DNA from 3 places in the Streptomyces sp. NPDC054794 genome. Region 1 is predicted to be linked to each of the others. Evidence: predicted binding sites of a transcription regulator. Region 1 holds the regulator's gene; each other region holds the start of a gene.

Region 1 (6,412 bases):
GATCGTGCCGCGGCTCGCCGACTGGTGCGCGGTGTGGCTGGAGGACGAGTCGACCGGGCGCTGGGGCGCACCCCGCTGGAGCGGAGCCGGAACCGGAGGCGGCGGTGGCGGCGGGTGGGGCGACAGTGCCGGCGCGGTCGGGCCGCGGCTGGCCCGGGTCTGGCACGCCAGCGAGAACCGCATCGAGGAACTGCGCCGGACCCTGGAGAAGGACCCGCCCCGGCCCCGGGACGGCGGGTTACGGTCCGGACCCGAGCCCTACCCCTGGCCCGGCGAGGCGCTCGGCCCGCAGGGCAGCGCCGGTACGGCACTCGCGTACCGGCTGATCGCGGGCGGCCGCCCGCTGGGCACACTGGTCATCGGGCGGTGCGGGCTGCTGCGTTTCCCCGACGAGATCACCGGGCTCGTCGAGGACCTCGGCCGCCGGGTGGCGCTGGCCATCGGCGCGGCCCGCCAGTACGCCCGCCAGGCCACCATCAGCGCCGTCCTGCAGCGCGGGCTGCTGCCCGGCGCGGTCGCCGAGATCCCGGGGCTGAGCAGCGCGCTCGTCTACGAGCCCTGCGACAAGGGCGGCCCGAGCGGCGACTTCTACGACCTCTTCCCGGCGGGCGACGGCCGCTGGTGCTTCGCCGTCGGTGACGTGCAGGGCAAGGGCCCCGAGGCCGCCGTGGTGATCGGCCTGGCCCGGCCCTGGCTGCGGCTGCTGGCCCGCGAGGGCTACCGGGTCGCCGACGTCCTCGACCGCCTCAACCAGCTCCTCCTCGACGACGCCACGGAGGCCGCGGACGCGGCGGCCCGCGCGCTGGTGGCCGCCGGCGGCCGTCCCGTGGCCCACGGCGACGGCCCGCAGACCCGTTTCCTCTCCCTCCTCTACGGTGAGCTGGCCCCCTTCGCGGGCGGCGTCCGCTGCACCCTGGCCTCCGCCGGACACCCGCTCCCGCTGCTCCTCGGGCCCGACGGCGAGGTCAGCACGGCCGCGCAGCCGCAGACGCTCCTCGGCGTCGTCGAGGACGCCACGTACACCAGCGAGACGATCGAGCTGCGGCCCGGCGACAGCCTGCTGTGCGTCACCGACGGTGTCACCGAGCGCCGCGACGGCATCCGCCAGTTCGACGACGGCGACGGGCTCGCGCAGGCGCTCGCCGGCTGCGTGGGACTGAGCGCCGAGCTGATCGCGGAGCGGATCCGGCGGCTGGTGCACGAGTTCGGCGGCGGCGCGCCGGAGGACGACCTGGCCCTGCTGGTGCTCCAGGCGGAGCAGTTGTCGCCCTCGACGTAGCTCCGGGCGAGGCGCTCCGGCCGGCGTCACGGGCACGCGCGCGTGGGCCGGTCGAGGAGGCACGCGCGCGTGGGTAGGGAGGACGGGCACGCGCGCGTGGGGCCAGGAAAACGGGCACCTGTGCCGGTGCTGGACAATGGAGGACATGCCCTCCGCACTTCCCGACGGCGAGCCCGTCCCCGCCGACGGCGCGCTGCCCGTATCCGCGCTCGCCGGGGCCGCCGACCGGCCCCTCGGCTTCTACCTGCACGTGCCGTACTGCGCGACCCGCTGCGGCTACTGCGACTTCAACACCTACACCGCCACCGAGCTGCGCGGCACGGGCGGCGTCCTCGCCTCCCGCGACAACTACGCGGACACGCTCATCGACGAGATCCGCCTGGCGCGCAAGGTGCTGGGCGACGATCCGCGCGAGGTCCGCACGGTGTTCGTCGGCGGCGGTACGCCCACGCTGCTGGCCGCCGGCGATCTCGTACGGATGCTGGGGGCGATCCGCGACGAGTTCGGCCTCGCGGCGGACGCGGAGGTCACGACGGAGGCGAACCCGGAGTCGGTGGATCCGGCGTACCTCACGACGTTGCGGGAGGGCGGCTTCAACCGGATCTCCTTCGGCATGCAGAGCGCGAAGCAGCACGTGCTGAGGATCCTCGACCGCACGCACACTCCCGGACGCCCCGAGGCGTGCGTGGCCGAGGCCCGTGCGGCGGGCTTCGAGCACGTGAACCTGGACCTGATCTACGGCACGCCGGGGGAGTCCGACGACGACTGGCGGGCCTCGCTGGACGCGGCGCTCGGCGCGGGCCCGGACCACGTCTCGGCGTACGCCCTGATCGTCGAGGAGGGCACGCAGCTGGCCCGCCGGATCCGCCGGGGCGAGGTCCCGATGACGGACGACGACGTCCACGCGGACCGGTACCTGATCGCCGAGGAGGCCCTCTCGGCGGCGGGCTTCGACTGGTACGAGGTCTCCAACTGGGCCACCTCGGAAGCGGGCCGCTGCCTGCACAACGAGCTGTACTGGCGGGGCGCGGACTGGTGGGGCGCGGGGCCGGGTGCCCACAGCCACGTCGGCGGCGTCCGCTGGTGGAACGTGAAGCACCCCGGGGCGTACGCGGCGGCGCTGGCGTCCGGGCGGACCCCGGGCGCGGGCCGCGAGCTCCTGTCGGACGAGGACCGCCGGGTGGAGCGCATCCTGCTGGAACTGCGGCTCCGCGAGGGCGCACCGCTGGACCTGCTGCGCGCGGAGGGCCTCGCGGCGTCCCGCCGCGCCCTGGCGGACGGCCTCCTCCAGGAGCGACCGTACGAGGAGGGACGCGCCGTGCTCACGCTGCGGGGGCGGCTGCTGGCGGACGCCGTGGTGCGGGACCTGGTGGATTGATCACCCCAGCGGGTGAATCGGTGCGAGGGCTCGGTTCGGTCCCCGCTCCGGTTCGTAGGGTGCCGCCGTGAACGACAGCCAGATGATCAAGTTCCTGGAGGAGTTCGAGCCGCCCGAGGGCGTCAGGGTCGAGCTCCTGCGGGGGGAGATCGTGATGTCGCGCAGTCCGGATCTGATGCACGGTCCTGGTCGAGGTCGTCTCCCCGACCGGCGTCGAGCGAGACTACGGGGTCAGGCGCTCGATCTGCGCCGCAGCGCAGGTACCCGCCTACTCGATCATCGACCCTTTCATGGCGCAGTGCGTACTTCTCACCGAGCCGACAGGCAGCGGCGACGACGCGGACTACCGGTGTCGGCGGATCACCGGGTTCGGCGACCGCACACCCTTGGAGCCCCTGGGGATCGAGGTCGAGACCAGCGAGTTCGGCATCTACGAGAACATCAGGCCGCACCGCTACCCGTGACGAAGTCGATCAGTTCCTCCACCCGCCCCAGCAGCTCGGGCTCCAGGTCCTTGTAGGAGCTCACCCGCGACAGGATCGCCTGCCACGCCGCCCCCGTGTTCTCCGGCCAGCCCAGGGCCCGGCACACGCCCGTCTTCCAGTCCCGGCCGTGCGGGACCCGCGGCCAACCCGGAATCCCCAGGGACGCCGGCTTCACCGCCTCCCAGATGTCGATGTACGGGTGGCCGACCACGAGCGCGTGTTCGCTGGTCACCGACTGGGCGATGCGCCATTCCTTCGTGCCCGGCACCAAGTGGTCCACGAGCACGCCCAGGCGTGCGTCCGGGCCCGGCGCGAAGGAGGACACGATCGACGGCAGGTCGTCGACGCCCTCCAGGTACTCCACCACCACGCCCTCGATGCGCAGGTCGTCGCCCCACACCTTCTCGACCAGCTCGGCGTCGTGCCGGCCCTCCACGTAGATGCGCCCGGCGCGGGCGACCCGCGCGCGTGCGCCGGGGACGGCGACCGAACCGGAAGCGGTGCGGGTGGCACGTACCGGAGCCGACGACGGCCGTACCAGCGTCACCACGCGGCCCTCCAGCAGGAAGCCCCGCGGCTCCAGCGGGAACACCCGGTGCTTGCCGAAGCGGTCCTCCAGGGTGACCGTGCCCGCCTCGCAGCGGATCACCGCGCCGCAGAATCCGGTCCCGGGCTCCTCCACCACCAGGCCGGGGTCCGCCGGGACCTCGGGCACCGGCTCGGGCTTCTTCCAGGGCGGGGTCAGGTCCGGCGAGTACTGGCGCATTCGGATGACGATAGGAGAAAGCGCCGGGCGCCGATCACGACACGCCGAAACGCGCCGCCAGCTCGTCGCGCTGCCGCCGCACGAACGCCGCGCCCACCACCGCTCCGTGACCGGGCACGTACAACGCGTCCTCGCCGCCCAGCGAGAGGAGGCGGTCCAGCGCGTCCGGCCACCGGGACGGCACGGCGTCGGGACCCGCCTGCGGCTCGCCGGACTCCTCGACCAGGTCGCCGCAGAACACCACCTCCGGGTCGCCCGGCACCAGCACCACGAGATCGTGGGCCGTGTGCCCCGGGCCGACGTTCGCCAGCAGCGCCTGACGGCCGCCGCCGAGGTCGAGCGTCCACTCGCCGCTGACGTGGTGGCGGGGCGCGACCAGCGCCTCCAGGGCCTCGTCCGCGAGCCGGGCGTCCAGGCCGTTGCCGACCGCGTCCCGGCGAAGTTCCTCGCGCTCGTGGGCGAACACCGAGTCGATCCCCACCGCCCCGAACACCTCGGCCCCCGCGAACGCCGCCGCCCCGAAGACATGGTCGAAGTGGGGATGCGTGAGCGCGAGATGGGTCACACGGCGGCCGGCCAGCTCCTGCGCCTGCGCACGCAACCGTGCGCCCTCCACAAGGCTCGACCCGGCGTCCACCACCAGCGCCGTGCCCTCCCCGAGGATCAGGCCCGCCGTGCAGTCCCAGCCCGGCAACCGGCACCGGCCGACCCCGCCGGCCACCCGCTCCCACCCCAGCTCTTCCCAAGTCACCGTCATACGGCGACGCTAGCGGTGACCACCCCGCCGGGCACGACGGCACCGCTCCGGCCTTGCCCGGGGCGTACCCCACCGCCGTACACTGGGCGGGGAATGCTGGCACTCGCACGCGCAGAGTGCCAGGCAAGGCGCCAAGGGGACAATTCGCTGGAGGTGTGCGCGGATGCTGAGTGAACGCAGGCTTCAGGTGTTGCGCGCCATCGTCCAGGACTATGTCGGCACCGAGGAGCCGGTCGGGTCGAAGGCGCTCACCGAGCGGCACAGCCTCGGCGTGTCCCCGGCGACCGTCCGCAACGACATGGCGGCCCTGGAGGACGAGGGGTACATCGCCCAGCCGCACACCAGCGCGGGGCGGATTCCCACCGACAAGGGCTACCGGCTGTTCGTCGACAAGCTCGCCGGCGTCAAGCCGATGAGCGCCCCCGAGCGGCGCGCGATCCAGAACTTCCTCGACGGGGCCGTCGACCTCGACGACGTCGTGGCGCGGACGGTGCGGCTGCTCGCGCAGCTCACCCGGCAGGTCGCCGTCGTGCAGTACCCCTCGCTGACCCGGTCCACCGTGCGGCACGTGGAGCTCCTGTCGCTCGCGCCCGCCCGGGTGATGCTCGTACTGATCACGGACACCGGCCGGGTCGAGCAGCGGATGGTCGACTGCCCGGCGCCCTTCGGGGAGGCGTCCCTGGCGGATCTGCGGGCGCGGCTCAACAGCCGGGTCGCGGGCCGCCGCTTCACGGACGTGCCGCGGCTGGTCGAGGACCTGCCGGAAGCCTTCGAGATCGAGGATCGCGGCACGGTCACGACGGTGCTCTCCACCCTCCTGGAGACGCTCGTCGAAGAGAACGAGGAGCGGCTGATGATCGGCGGCACCGCCAATCTCACCCGTTTCGGCCATGATTTTCCCCTCACCATCCGGCCAGTGCTCGAAGCGCTCGAGGAGCAGGTCGTGCTCCTCAAGTTGCTGGGCGAGGCGAAGGATTCGGGCATGACCGTGCGCATCGGTCACGAGATCGCCCACGAGGGACTCAACTCCACGTCCGTGGTGTCGGTCGGCTACGGTTCGGGCGGCGAGGCAGTCGCCAAGCTCGGCGTGGTCGGACCGACCCGCATGGATTACCCGGGAACGATGGGAGCGGTACGCGCAGTGGCACGGTACGTCGGACAGATCCTGGCGGAGTCGTAAGTGGCCACGGACTACTACGCCGTTCTCGGCGTGCGCCGCGACGCGTCGCAGGATGAGATCAAGAAGGCGTTCCGTCGGCTCGCGCGCGAGCTGCACCCGGACGTCAATCCGGATCCGAAGACCCAGGAGCGGTTCAAGGAGATCAACGCCGCTTACGAGGTGCTGTCGGACCCGCAGAAGAAGCAGGTCTACGACCTCGGCGGCGACCCGCTCTCGCAGGCCGGCGGCGCCGGCGCGGGCGGCTTCGGGGCCGGTGGCTTCGGCAACTTCTCCGACATCATGGACGCGTTCTTCGGCACGGCGTCGCAGCGCGGGCCGCGCTCGCGCACCCGCCGGGGCCAGGACGCCATGATCCGGATCGAGGTCGAACTCGACGAGGCGGCCTTCGGCACCACGAAGGACATCCAGGTCGACACGGCGGTCGTCTGCAACACCTGCAACGGTGAGGGCGCGGCGCCGGGCACCTCCGCCCAGACGTGCGACATGTGCCGCGGCCGCGGTGAGGTGTCGCAGGTGACCCGGTCCTTCCTGGGCCAGGTCATGACCTCGCGTCCCTGCCCTCAGTGC
Region 2 (6,412 bases), on a different contig from region 1:
CCGCGGAGGCCCGCATCGCGCTCACCCTGCGCCTGCTGGGCGGTCTGACGACGCCCGAGATCGCCCGCGCGTTCCTCGTCCCCGAGCCGACGATCGCCCAGCGGATCGTGCGCGCGAAGAGAACACTGGCGACGAAGAACGTCGCCTTCGAGGTCCCGTACGGCCCCGACCGCGAGGCCCGCCTCGACTCCGTGCTGGACGTCATCTACCTGATCTTCAACGAGGGGTACGCGGCCACGGCCGGCGACGACTGGCTGCGCCCCGCCCTGTGCGAGGACGCCCTGCGCCTGGCCCGCGTCCTGTCCTCCCTCATGCCGAAGGAGCCGGAGGTCCACGCGCTGACCTCCCTCCTCGAATTCCAGGCGTCCCGCGCCGCCGCCCGCACCGGCCCCGACGGCGCGCCGGTCCTCCTCAAGGACCAGAACCGCCGCCGCTGGAACCGCATGCTCATCGCCCGAGGCATCAAGGCCCTGGGCCGCGCGGACGCCACAGCCCCCGGCGCCCCCGGCCCGTACGCGCTCCAGGCCACGATCGCCGCCTGCCACGCCCACGCCTACTCCTACGAGGAGACCGACTGGAGGACCATCGCGACCCTCTACGGCCTGCTCGCAGCCCGTGCCCCGTCCCCGGTCGTCGAACTCAACCGCGCGGTCGCCGTCTCCATGGCCGAGGGCCCGGGCCCGGCCCTGACGATCGTCGACACCCTCGCCGCCGAGCCCGCCCTGCGCGACTACCACCTGCTGCCCAGCGTCCGCGGTGACCTGCTGGCCCGCCTCGGCCGTACGACGGAGGCGCGCGCCGAGTTCGCCCGGGCCGCCGAACTCACCGGCAACGCACGGGAACGCGAGCTGCTGGCCGCCCGGGCGCGGGAACTCGGCGGGCCGTGACGGCTCCGTGAAGCCGTTGAGCCGTTCGAGGCCGTTCAGCCGTGCGCGGGTGACCCGATCAGCATCGTCGGGGCACCCGCGACGCGCGTGAGGAACACCGTGGCCGAGCGGGGCCCCTGCGGCTTCACCTTGCGCCGCAGCTCCTCCGGCTCCACGGCCGACCCGCGCTTCTTGACGGTCAGCGTGCCGACCTCCCGCTCCCGCAGCAGCGCCTTCAACTTCTTGACGTTGAAGTGGAGTTGGTCGGTGATCTCGTACGCGGACGCGTACGGCGTCGGCCGCAGCTCGTCCGCCGTGACATAGGCGATGGTCGGGTCGACGAGCCCGCCGTCGAGTGAGTCGGCGACCTCGGCGACCAGATGCGCCCGGATGACGGCGCCGTCCGGCTCGTACAAGTACCGCCCCACGGGCCGTACTTCGGGATCCGGCAGCCCCCGGCCGAGCAGGGAGCGCGGCCCCGGCAGCAGCGTGGCCCGCACGGTGCCGGGCTGCACGCCGGCCCCGAACCACAGCACCGCCTCCTTCACGTCCCCGCCGTCGGAGATCCACTCGGCCTCGGCCTCGGCCGGGATCGCCTCGTGCGGGATGCCGGGGGCGATCTTCAGCGCGGCCACCCGAGCGGCCGTCGCCGCGCCCACCGCCCAGGACAGCGGCGGCGAGTACGCCTCCGGGTCGAAGATCCGCCCGCCCGTCGCCCGGTCACCACCCCTCGACGACGCGCTTCGCGCGGCCCCTCCTGGTCTGCCGCCACGCCGCGCGGGGTCCACGAACACGGCGTCGTACGCGGCCGTGTCGACCTCCGTGACGTCCGCCTCCCGCACCTCGATCAGGTCGCCCAGCCCCAGCACGTCGGCATTGGCCCGCGCCACCTGCGCGGTCAGCGGATCCCGGTCGACCGCCAGCACCCGGATGCCGGCCCGGGCGAGCGCGATCGCGTCCCCGCCGATGCCGCAGCACAGGTCGGCCACGGAGGTGACGCCCAGTTCGCGCAGGCGGCCCGCGCGGTACGTCGCCACGCTCGCGCGCGTCGACTGCTCGACCCCGTTCGGCGTGAAGAACATCCGCTCCGCGTCCTCGGCGCCGAACTTCGCCGCCGCCCGCTGCCGCAGCCGGGCCTGGCCGAGTGCCGCCGAGACGAGGTCGGCGGGGTGCTCCCGGCGCAGCCGGGTGGCGACGGCGAGCTCGTCGGCCGGGTCGGTGCCGCGCACCTCGTCCAGGAGGGCGTGGCCCTCGGGGGTGAGCAGTGAGCGGAAGGGGAGGACGTCGTTCACCTTGTCATTGTCGGCCAGCTACCAGGCGCTGTGGGCCAGTCGGTGGACGGTGCGCCCGCGGTGGTGGTGTCGGCCGGGGTTCGAGGCGGGGGCCTGCCAGGATCCAGCACCATGCGAGTAGTCGTACAAACCGATAAAAATAGGACACGCTTGGCATTTGGCAGGGCGGGTGTGCGCGGTGGTGCGGCCGCGCTCGCCGTCGCCGCCGTCCTCTCCGGCTGTACGGCGCCGGACGCGGACTCGGGCGTACGACCGGCCCCCGGTCAGCAGCGCCTGCAGGCACCCCCCGCCCGCGCCCTGGACTCCTACGCCGGCCGCCTCCGCGCCGACCATGCCGCGCTGGTGGCCGCCGCCCGGCACTGGGGCTTGGACGGGGTTCCGCTGATGCCCCCGCGGCCCCCGGCCCACAAGCCGAAGATCACCGCTCGCGCCGGCTTCGAGGTCGACGGACAGGAGGAGGAGCACCTGCCGCCGGTCTTCACCACGATCCCCACCCGGCAGAAGGTCGTCTTCCTCACCATCGACGACGGCTCCGAGAAGGACCCGGCGTTCCTGCGCATGATGAGCGACCTGAAGGTCCCGTACACCGCCTTCCTCAGCAACTACCTGATCCAGGACAACTACGGGTACTTCCGGCAGATGCAGGCCGAGGGCGTCACCCTCGACAACCACACGCTCCACCACCCGTATCTGCCGGGTCTGTCCTACGAGGAGCAGAAGAACGAGATCTGCGGCATGCAGGGCGTGATGGAGAAGTGGTTCGGCAAGGCCCCCACCGTCTTCCGCCCGCCCTACGGCAACTACAACGGGGACACCCTGCGTGCCGCCAAGTCCTGCGGCATCAAGTACGCGCCGATCTGGGACGAGGAGGTCTTCGTCGACCACTGGGAGTACCGCGAGGACGACGAGAGCCTGCACCCCGGCGACATCGTGCTCACCCACTTCCGGGGCCGCAGCGACTGGGACGGCACGATGGTCGACGACATGCGCCGGTTCCTGAACAAGGTCACCCGTGAGGGGTACGCGGTGGCCCGCCTGGAGGACTACCTGTGAGGCGGCCGAGGGGGCCGAAACGGAGCGGGACGGCGACCTCCGCCGTCCTCCTCGTGGCCCTCCTGCTGCCCTCCCTCCCCGGCTGCGCCCAGTCCGTCGACCCGATCGAGCGACTGGGCAAGAAGGCGGCCCAGCGGGTGAGGACGCACGCCCCGGTGGTGCGGCAGGCCTACCGCCAATGGGGCCTGCGGGCCCCGCTGGCCCCCGCCCCGAGCCCCCCGGCCCGCCGCGCGGTCTCCAGTGGCAGGGCACCCGGGCTCCCCCCGGTCCTGGACCACGTCCGCACCCGCGACCCGGTCGTCTTCCTCACCTACGACGACGGCGCCGAGCGGGACCCCCGCTTCGTCGACATGGTCCGCGAACTGCGGCTCCCGGTCAGCGTGTTCCTCACCGACAGCGTCGTCGGACCGGGCTACGGCCACTTCGCCCGCCTGCGCGCCGTCGGCGCGGACATCCAGAACCACACCCTCGACCACCCCGCCCTGCGCGGGCTGCCGTACGCCGGCCAGCGCGCCGAGATCTGCGGTCAGCAGGACAAACTCCGCGCCCGCTTCGGCATCCGCCCGCGCCTGTTCCGCCCGCCCTACGGCACGTACGACACCACGACCCTGCGCGCGGCGGCCGACTGCGGCGTCGCGGCGGTCGTCCTGTGGCGCGCCGCGATGACGGCCGACGACGTCACCTACGCGCACGGCGACCGACACCTGCGCCGCGGCGACATCATCCTGGTCGGCCCCGACGAGTCCACGGGCCCCACCCTGCGGGAACGCACCGCGCGCCTGCTGCGCAGAGTCCAGTCCCGCGGCCTGACAGTGGCCCGCCTGGAGGACTACGTCTGAGGAACCCCCGGCTGACGCGCCGCACGGCAATTGGCACTCCGCTTGACCGAGTGCTAATCGCAGTCATAGTCTCGGCTTTGGCACTCCCCCCTGGAGAGTGCCAACAACGCGACGGGCAGGTCCGGCACCCGCGACGACGGATCGACCTGGTCGCCACCTCAGACAGTTAACCCCGTGAGATCTCCGAAGGGGGAGGTCGGATCGTGACGACCGCCAGCTCCAAGGTTGCCATCAAGCCGCTTGAGGACCGCATCGTGGTCCAGCCGCTCGACGCCGAGCAGACCACGGCTTCGGGCCTGGTCATTCCGGACACCGCCAAGGAGAAGCCCCAGGAGGGCGTCGTCCTGGCCATCGGGCCGGGCCGCTTCGAGGACGGCAAGCGCGTCGAGCTCGACGTCAAGGTCGGTGACGTCGTTCTCTACAGCAAGTACGGCGGCACCGAGGTGAAGTACAACGGCGAGGAGTACCTCGTCCTCTCGGCTCGCGACGTGCTCGCGATCGTCGAGAAGTAATTCACCCGAAAGCACACTTCGTTGCTTTGAGCTGCGCCCTTGGCCCCCGCGACCCATAAGAAGCAGGGCGTCGGGGGCGCAGTTTTCGTTCACCCAAGATTTCCGAGAGGGCTCACGCTGTCATGGCGAAGATCCTGAAGTTCGACGAGGACGCCCGTCGCGCCCTTGAGCGCGGCGTCAACAAGCTGGCCGACACCGTCAAGGTGACCATCGGCCCCAAGGGCCGCAACGTCGTCATCGACAAGAAGTTCGGCGCGCCCACCATCACCAACGACGGCGTCACCATCGCCCGCGAGGTGGAGATCGAGGACCCGTACGAGAACCTCGGCGCCCAGCTGGTGAAGGAGGTGGCGACCAAGACCAACGACATCGCTGGTGACGGCACCACCACCGCCACCGTGCTGGCCCAGGCGCTCGTGCGCGAGGGCCTGAAGAACGTCGCCGCCGGCGCCTCCCCGGCCGCCCTGAAGAAGGGCATCGACGCCGCCGTCGCCGCCGTCGCCGAGGAACTCCTCGCGTCGGCCCGCCCGATCGACGAGAAGTCCGACATCGCCGCCGTGGCCGCGCTGTCCGCCCAGGACCAGCAGGTCGGCGAGCTCATCGCCGAGGCGATGGACAAGGTCGGCAAGGACGGTGTCATCACCGTCGAGGAGTCCAACACCTTCGGTCTGGAGCTGGACTTCACCGAGGGCATGGCCTTCGACAAGGGCTACCTGTCGCCGTACTTCGTGACGGACCAGGAGCGTATGGAGGCCGTCCTCGACGACCCGTACATCCTGATCACCCAGGGCAAGATCTCCGCCATCGCGGACCTCCTGCCGCTCCTCGAGAAGATCATCCAGTCCAACGCCTCGAAGCCGCTGCTGATCATCGCCGAGGACGTCGAGGGCGAGGCCCTGTCGACCCTGGTCGTCAACAAGATCCGCGGCACCTTCAACGCCACCGCCGTGAAGGCCCCCGGCTTCGGCGACCGCCGCAAGGCGATGCTGCAGGACATGGCCGTCCTCACCGGCGGCACCGTGATCTCCGAGGAGGTCGGCCTCAAGCTCGACCAGGTCGGCCTGGACGTGCTCGGCTCCGCCCGCCGCGTCACCGTCACCAAGGACGACACCACGATCGTCGACGGTGCCGGCAACTCCGCGGACGTGCACGGCCGCGTCGCGCAGATCAAGGCCGAGATCGAGAACACCGACTCCGACTGGGACCGCGAGAAGCTCCAGGAGCGCCTCGCGAAGCTGGCCGGCGGCGTGTGCGTGATCAAGGTCGGCGCCGCCACCGAGGTGGAGCTGAAGGAGAAGAAGCACCGTCTGGAGGACGCCATCTCCGCGACCCGCGCCGCGGTCGAGGAGGGCATCGTCTCCGGTGGTGGCTCCGCGCTCGTCCACGCCGTGAAGGTCCTGGAGGGCAACCTCGACAAGACCGGCGACGAGGCCACGGGTGTTTCGGTCGTCCGCCGCGCCGCCGTCGAGCCGCTGCGCTGGATCGCCGAGAACGCCGGCCTGGAGGGCTACGTCATCACCTCCAAGGTCGCCGAACTCGACAAGGGCCAGGGCTTCAACGCCGCCACCGGCGAGTACGGCGACCTGATCAAGGCCGGCGTCATCGACCCGGTGAAGGTCACCCGCTCCGCCCTGGAGAACGCCGCCTCCATCGCCTCCCTGCTCCTCACGACCGAGACCCTGGTCGTCGAGAAGAAGGAAGAGGAGCCGGCCGAGGCGGGCCACGGTCACGGTCACGGCCACGCCCACTGACGCACGTCAGCGCCGGCACACACCGGCAGTGAGGCCCGGCACCCCGAGGGTGCCGGGCCTTCGCGTCGCCCGCACCGCCTCGGGGCGCGGTGCCAGGGC
Region 3 (6,412 bases), on a different contig from region 1:
CGCGCGGGCCCGGCGGAACACATGGGGCCAGCTCGGCGACGATCGGCTAGTGGGTGGGCGCGCGGGCCCGCTGGGGGCACGCCAGGAAAGCGTGGCGGCTTGCGCCCGGCGGGTGCGTGGCGCGGGGGCCCGACGCGACACGGGAGGCCGACTTGGCGGCGATCGGCTGGTGGGTGGGCGCGCGGGCCCGCTGGGGGCACGCCAGGAAAGCGTGGCGACTTGCGCCCGGCGGGTGCGTGGCGCGACCCGGCGGAACACATGGGGCCGGCTCGGCGGCGATCGGGTAGTGGGTGGGCGCGCCGGCCAGCTGGGGGCACGCCAGGAAAGCACGGCGGCTTGCGCCCGGCGGGTGCGTGGCGCGACCCGGCGGAACACATGGGGCCGGCTTGGCGGCGATCGGCTGGTGGGTGGGCGCCCGGGCCGGCTGGGGGCACGCCAGGAAAGCGTGGCGGCTTGCGGACGCGGGTGGGGTGGGTGTGGAGCGCGGGCGCGCCTCCCACACAGGGGCCGCGAGCTGCGCCCCGACGGGAGCGGGTGAGGTGACGTGTGCAGGGTCGGACGGCAGGCCCCTTCCCGGCCGCCCGGGGTGCCTTGGGCAGTGTTTGGAAGGTTTCGGACACCCCATGGCCCCATCAGCCCTGGATGTTGCGGTCCCGGCTGTCCGAAAACTTCCACTTGGTTCTCGCGCCGTGGCCGATGGGACCGATGAGGGCAATGGGACGAGCGAAGCGTGCCGTCGAGCGCACACCACCGGGACGGCGGCCCCTCCCCCGCAAGCCGCCAAACCCACGCGGCGTGCCTCCACCCAGCCGACGCGCGCCCCCACCCCCCACCGGACGCTCGCCGCCAAGCCCACCCGGCGCTGCTGACGGGCCGACGCGCCACCGCCCCACCGGCCGACCGCCGCCAAGCCCACCCGGCGTGCAGGCGAGACGTGACCGCGCCCGTCAACGCCGGACGCGAACGCAGCCGACGGATGATCGTGAACCCTGCCTGGCCACCCGTCTTTCCCGGCCGCCCGCTCGCTTCTCAACCGGGCTGGAGTGGCCTGAGTCAAGGGTCGGCCGTAGGCCGATCGCCGAAGGCGACTCGGGACGCGGAAGCACGACACTGGCCAGGAAGCGGGCGGCCCCCACGGCAACCACTCCAACAGGCGTAAGAGAAACCCGGCCCGGGCCCCGACCCCCTCCCGCCCGACCGAGTTCGCCGCCGGAAAACGCCCGAGGGCGGCACCCCCCGTTCTCACAGGAGGTGCCGCCCTCGGTCAGGACGGTCGATCAACCAGAGGTCGATCAGAAGTCCATGTCACCGCCCGGCATGCCGCCGCCGGCCGGGGCCGCGGCCTTCTCCGGCTTGTCGGCGATGACGGCCTCGGTGGTGAGGAACAGCGCGGCGATGGAAGCGGCGTTCTGCAGCGCGGAACGGGTCACCTTCGCCGGGTCGATGATGCCTTCCTTGACCAGGTCGACGTACTCGCCGGTGGCGGCGTTCAGGCCGTGACCCGGGGTCAGGTTGCGCACCTTCTCCACCACGACGCCGCCTTCGAGGCCGGCGTTGACGGCGATCTGCTTCAGCGGGGCCTCGAGGGCGAGCTTGACGGCGGCCGCACCGGTCGCCTCGTCACCCTCCAGCTCCAGCTTCTCGAAGACGTTGGTGGTCTGCAGCAGGGCCACGCCACCACCGGCGACGATGCCCTCCTCGACGGCCGCCTTGGCGTTGCGCACGGCGTCCTCGATGCGGTGCTTGCGCTCCTTGAGCTCCACCTCGGTGGCGGCACCGGCCTTGATGACCGCGACGCCGCCGGCGAGCTTGGCCAGGCGCTCCTGCAGCTTCTCGCGGTCGTAGTCGGAGTCGCTGTTCTCGATCTCGGCGCGGATCTGGTTCACGCGACCGGCGACCTGGTCGGCGGAGCCGGCACCGTCGACGATGGTGGTCTCGTCCTTGGTGATGACGACCTTGCGGGCGCGGCCCAGGAGGTCCAGGGTCGCGTTCTCCAGCTTGAGGCCGACCTCCTCGGAGATGACCTCGCCGCCCGTGAGGATGGCGATGTCGCCGAGCATGGCCTTGCGGCGGTCACCGAAGCCCGGGGCCTTGACGGCGACGGACTTGAAGGTGCCGCGGATCTTGTTGACGACCAGGGTCGACAGGGCCTCGCCCTCGACGTCCTCGGCGATGATCAGCAGCGGCTTGCCCGACTGCATGACCTTCTCCAGGAGCGGGAGCAGGTCCTTGACGGAGCCGATCTTGGAGTTGGCGATCAGGATGTACGGGTCGTCGAGCGACGCCTCCATCCGCTCCATGTCGGTGGCGAAGTACGCCGAGATGTAGCCCTTGTCGAAGCGCATACCCTCGGTGAGCTCCAGCTCCAGACCGAAGGTCTGGGACTCCTCGACGGTGATGACGCCTTCCTTGCCGACCTTGTCCATGGCCTCGGCGATGAGCTCGCCGATCTGGGTGTCGGCGGCGGAGATGGAGGCCGTGGAAGCGATCTGCTCCTTGGTCTCGACATCCTTGGCCTGCTCCAGCAGGGCGGCGGAGACGGCCTCGACGGCCTTCTCGATACCGCGCTTGAGGGCCATCGGGTTGGCGCCGGCGGCGACGTTGCGCAGGCCCTCGCGGACCAGCGCCTGGGCGAGCACGGTCGCGGTGGTCGTACCGTCACCGGCGACGTCGTCCGTCTTCTTGGCGACTTCCTTGACCAGCTCGGCGCCGATCTTCTCGTACGGGTCCTCGAGCTCGATCTCCTTGGCGATGGAGACACCATCGTTGGTGATCGTGGGGGCGCCCCACTTCTTCTCGAGGACGACGTTGCGGCCCTTGGGGCCGAGCGTCACCTTCACGGCGTCCGCGAGCTGGTTCATGCCGCGCTCGAGGCCGCGCCGCGCCTCCTCGTCGAACGCGATGATCTTGGCCATGTGAAGTGGTCCCTCCAGGACTGGGGGTGATTCTTCGGACCGCGCCCGCGCCCGCGACGGACGGCTCGCAAGCCCCGTGGTTCCTTGCCCCACTTGGCCTGCGGGCCTCACCGACCCGGTCCTTCGTTGTCACTCTCACCTTCAGAGTGCTAACGCCAATGATTAGCACTCGGGCATGCCGAGTGCAAGCGCCTCCGGGGGATCAGCCTGGGGCGAACAGGACGAAGGGCCCGCACCCCCCGAGGGGTGCGGGCCCTTCGCGCTAAGAACGTTCAGGCGGTGACGCGAACCATGTCGGCCTGCGGGCCCTTCTGGCCCTGCGAGATCTCGAACTCGACCCGCTGGCCCTCTTCCAGGGTGCGGTAGCCGTCCATCTGAATCGCGCTGTAGTGGACGAAGACGTCCGCACCACCGTCGACCGCGATGAAGCCGTACCCCTTCTCCGCGTTGAACCACTTGACGGTGCCCTGAGCCATGCCTAACTCCCCTATTACTGGCCCTTGCACAGATCCACACTTCGTGGATCCGGGTCAGACCTCACCCCCCGGTTGGTTGGGGGCGTGCGCCGGAACGCGTCGACCGCGGCTGAATGTATCTGTCCAACTGCCGTCTGCAACAGGTCAATCGGACGAGAATTCTGGACGTGCCCGGTCCGGAATGTGGCGAGAATTCGCCTGAATTCAGGGCAAGTCGGGCCCTACAAAGGGGATATACGCCGCGAATAGGCCGCGCACTTTGGCTACTTCTTGTCGGGCGTGCGACATCAATCCGGGGCTCGTGACCCGGGGATCGGCGACGAGTTCCCCAACTGTACCGCGATCAACCACACTGAATTGCCCCCTCCGCTTCTCTCACGGAGGGGGCAATCAGATGAACAATCGGTAACTGAAGTTACCCAAGGTAATGATCAGCCGCCCGCGACGGCCGGAATGATCGAGACACCCGCGCCGTCCGGGGTGGCCGTCTCCAGGCCCTGCTCGAAGCGGACGTCGTCGTCGTTGACGTACACGTTCACGAAGCGGCGCAGCTTGCCCTGGTCGTCCAGGACCCGGGCGGCGATGCCCGTGTGGTTCTTCTCCAGGCTCTCGATGACCTCGGCGAGGGTCGCGCCCTCGGCCGTCACCTCGGCCTGACCGCCGGTGTAGGTGCGCAGGATGGTGGGGATGCGGACGGTCACGCTCATGCGAGGCCAGCCTCTCGGAAGGAGTCCAGGTTCGGGCGGATGGTGGCGGTCAGGCCGGTGCCGGCCACCGCGTCGAGGGTCTTGAGGCCGTCGCCGGTGTTCAGGACGACGGTGGTGAGAGCCGGGTCGAGGACCCCGTTCTCGATGAGCTTCTTCGTCACGCCCACCGTCACACCGCCCGCCGTCTCGGCGAAGATGCCCTCGGTGCGGGCCAGCAGCTTGATGGCGTCCACGACCTGTTCGTCCGTCACGTCCTCCACGGCACCACCGGTGCGGCGCGCGATGTCGAGGACGTACGGGCCGTCGGCCGGGTTGCCGATGGCGAGGGACTTGGCGATGGTGTTCGGCTTCTGCGGGCGGACGACGTCGTGGCCGGCCTTGAAGGCGGTGGACACCGGGGAGCAGCCCTCGGCCTGCGCACCGAAGATCCGGTACGGCCGGTCCTCGACCAGACCGAGCTTGATCAGCTCCTGCAGACCCTTGTCGATCTTCGTGAGCTGGGAGCCGGAGGCGATCGGGACCACGATCTGGTCGGGCAGCCGCCAGCCGAGCTGCTCGCAGATCTCGTACGCCAGGGTCTTGGAGCCCTCCGCGTAGTACGGCCGCAGGTTGACGTTGACGAAGCCCCAGCCCTCGCCGGCCGGGTCGCCGATCAGCTCGGAGCAGAAGCGGTTCACGTCGTCGTAGTTGCCCTCGATGCCGACGAGTTCGCCGCCGTAGATCGCGGCCATGACGACCTTGCCCTGCTCCAGGTCGTGCGGGATGAACACACAGGAGCGCAGGCCTGCGCGGGCGGCCGCGGCGCCGACGGCACCGGCCAGGTTGCCGGTCGAGGAGCAGGACAGGGTGGTGAAGCCGAAGGCGCGAGCCGCCTCCAGCGCCTGGGCGACCACCCGGTCCTTGAAGGAGTGCGTCGGGTTGCCGGAGTCGTCCTTCACGTACAACCCGCCGGTCACGCCGAGCTCCGCGGCCAGGTGATCGGCCTTGACGAGCTTGGTCCAGCCGGGGTTCAGGTTGGGCTTGTCGGCCACGTCCGCGGGGACGGGCAGCAGCGGCGCGTAGCGCCAGATGTTCGCGGGTCCCGCTTCGATGCGCCCTCGGAGTTCCTCGGTGTCGTAGGCCGAGAAGTCGTACGCGATCTCCAGCGGGCCGAAACACTCCTCGCAGGCGAACACGGGTCCGAGGGGTACTCGGTGACCACACTCGCGGCAGCTCAGGGCGGCGGCGGGACCGAGGTCGACGCTGCGATCGGTGGTGGTGGCAACAGTCTGCACAGCCATGTGAGGCGAGGCCCTTTCTCCTCATCTTCCTCACGACGCATCTCGCCGTGAGACGGATTTGGCACCTTCCCTAGCCGGGAGCCTCGCTGCACGTGTCAGGAGAACCGACTGGAGGGTTGCCGGGGCTTCATCGGGCCGTTTCCCTCTGCCCCTCTGGATGAGCTGTATGTGGTTGTAAATGCCCACGACCCTCGACATGCGATGGTCATCGGCGTTGTTCAAGACTGTAACCGAAGGCCAGGACAGTTGAGATAGTCGTCCGAACCGCGAGACAACGTGAGGAGCCGCTGACTGTGCTGGAAGAAGTCGAGCGCTGGCTGGCCACCCGCTCCTGGTCCGTGACCGACCGCCCCCTCCACCAGATACTCGCCGCCAAGCAGCGTACGGGTCAGTCGGTCTCCGTCGTGCTGCCCGCGCTGAACGAGGAGGAGACGGTCGGCGACATCGTCGCCGTGATCCGTCACGACCTCATGAGGCAGGTGCCGCTCGTCGACGAGCTCGTCGTCGTGGACTCCGGGTCCACCGACCGCACCTCCGCGGTGGCCGCCGCCGCGGGCGCCCGGGTCGTCCACCGCGACGACATCCTGCCGCGCCTGCCGGCCGTCCCCGGCAAGGGTGAGGTGCTGTGGCGCTCCCTGCTGGTCACCGGCGGGGACATCCTCTGCTTCATCGACGCCGATCTGAGGGAGTTCTCCTCCGACTTCGTCTCCGGGATCGTCGGCCCGCTGCTCACCGAGCCGGACGTCGACCTCGTCAAGGGCATGTACGACCGCCCGCTGGCGGGGGCGGCGGGCCAGGGCGGCCGGGTCACCGAACTGATGGCCCGCCCGCTGCTGAACATGCACTGGCCCCAGCTGGCCGGATTCGTGCAGCCGCTGGGCGGCGAGTACGCGGCCCGCCGCTCGCTGCTGGAACAGCTGCCGTTCCCGGTCGGGTACGGCGTCGAGCTGGGCATGCTGGTCGACGCCCTGCACCTGGTGGGCCTGGACGCGCTCGCCCAGGTCGACGTGGGAGTGCGCAAGCACCGGCACCAG

The links. Region 1 encodes HrcA, which represses chaperone genes, less so after heat shock. Its sites were predicted from a motif close to TTNGCACTCNGNNNNNCNGAGTGCNAA; they were not measured.
Region 2: the regulator HrcA is predicted to act here: its motif matches at 4,081-4,107, upstream of groES (co-chaperone GroES).
Region 3: the regulator HrcA is predicted to act here: its motif matches at 3,078-3,104, upstream of groL (chaperonin GroEL).

The regions. Positions count from the first base shown of each region.
Region 1 is NZ_JBSHAQ010000033.1:48,322-54,733, reverse strand. It holds gene ACWGKT_RS30290 (SpoIIE family protein phosphatase) at 1-1,279, shown strand, start outside; gene hemW (radical SAM family heme chaperone HemW) at 1,425-2,657, shown strand; gene ACWGKT_RS30280 (Uma2 family endonuclease) at 2,843-3,121, shown strand; gene ACWGKT_RS30275 (DUF3097 domain-containing protein) at 3,099-3,908, opposite strand; gene ACWGKT_RS30270 (MBL fold metallo-hydrolase) at 3,943-4,665, opposite strand; gene hrcA (heat-inducible transcriptional repressor HrcA) at 4,829-5,845, shown strand; gene dnaJ (molecular chaperone DnaJ) at 5,846-6,412, shown strand, end outside.
Region 2 is NZ_JBSHAQ010000030.1:4,863-11,274, reverse strand. It holds gene ACWGKT_RS28430 (RNA polymerase sigma factor) at 1-887, shown strand, start outside; gene ACWGKT_RS28425 (class I SAM-dependent methyltransferase) at 923-2,158, opposite strand; gene ACWGKT_RS28420 (polysaccharide deacetylase family protein) at 2,270-3,211, shown strand; gene ACWGKT_RS28415 (polysaccharide deacetylase family protein) at 3,208-4,050, shown strand; gene groES (co-chaperone GroES) at 4,254-4,562, shown strand; gene groL (chaperonin GroEL) at 4,685-6,313, shown strand.
Region 3 is NZ_JBSHAQ010000044.1:56,034-62,445, forward strand. It holds gene groL (chaperonin GroEL) at 1,293-2,915, opposite strand; gene ACWGKT_RS35235 (cold-shock protein) at 3,188-3,391, opposite strand; gene ACWGKT_RS35240 (ubiquitin-like small modifier protein 1) at 3,823-4,098, opposite strand; gene thrC (threonine synthase) at 4,095-5,378, opposite strand; SAM riboswitch class I at 5,397-5,542, opposite strand; gene ACWGKT_RS35250 (glucosyl-3-phosphoglycerate synthase) at 5,672-6,412, shown strand, end outside.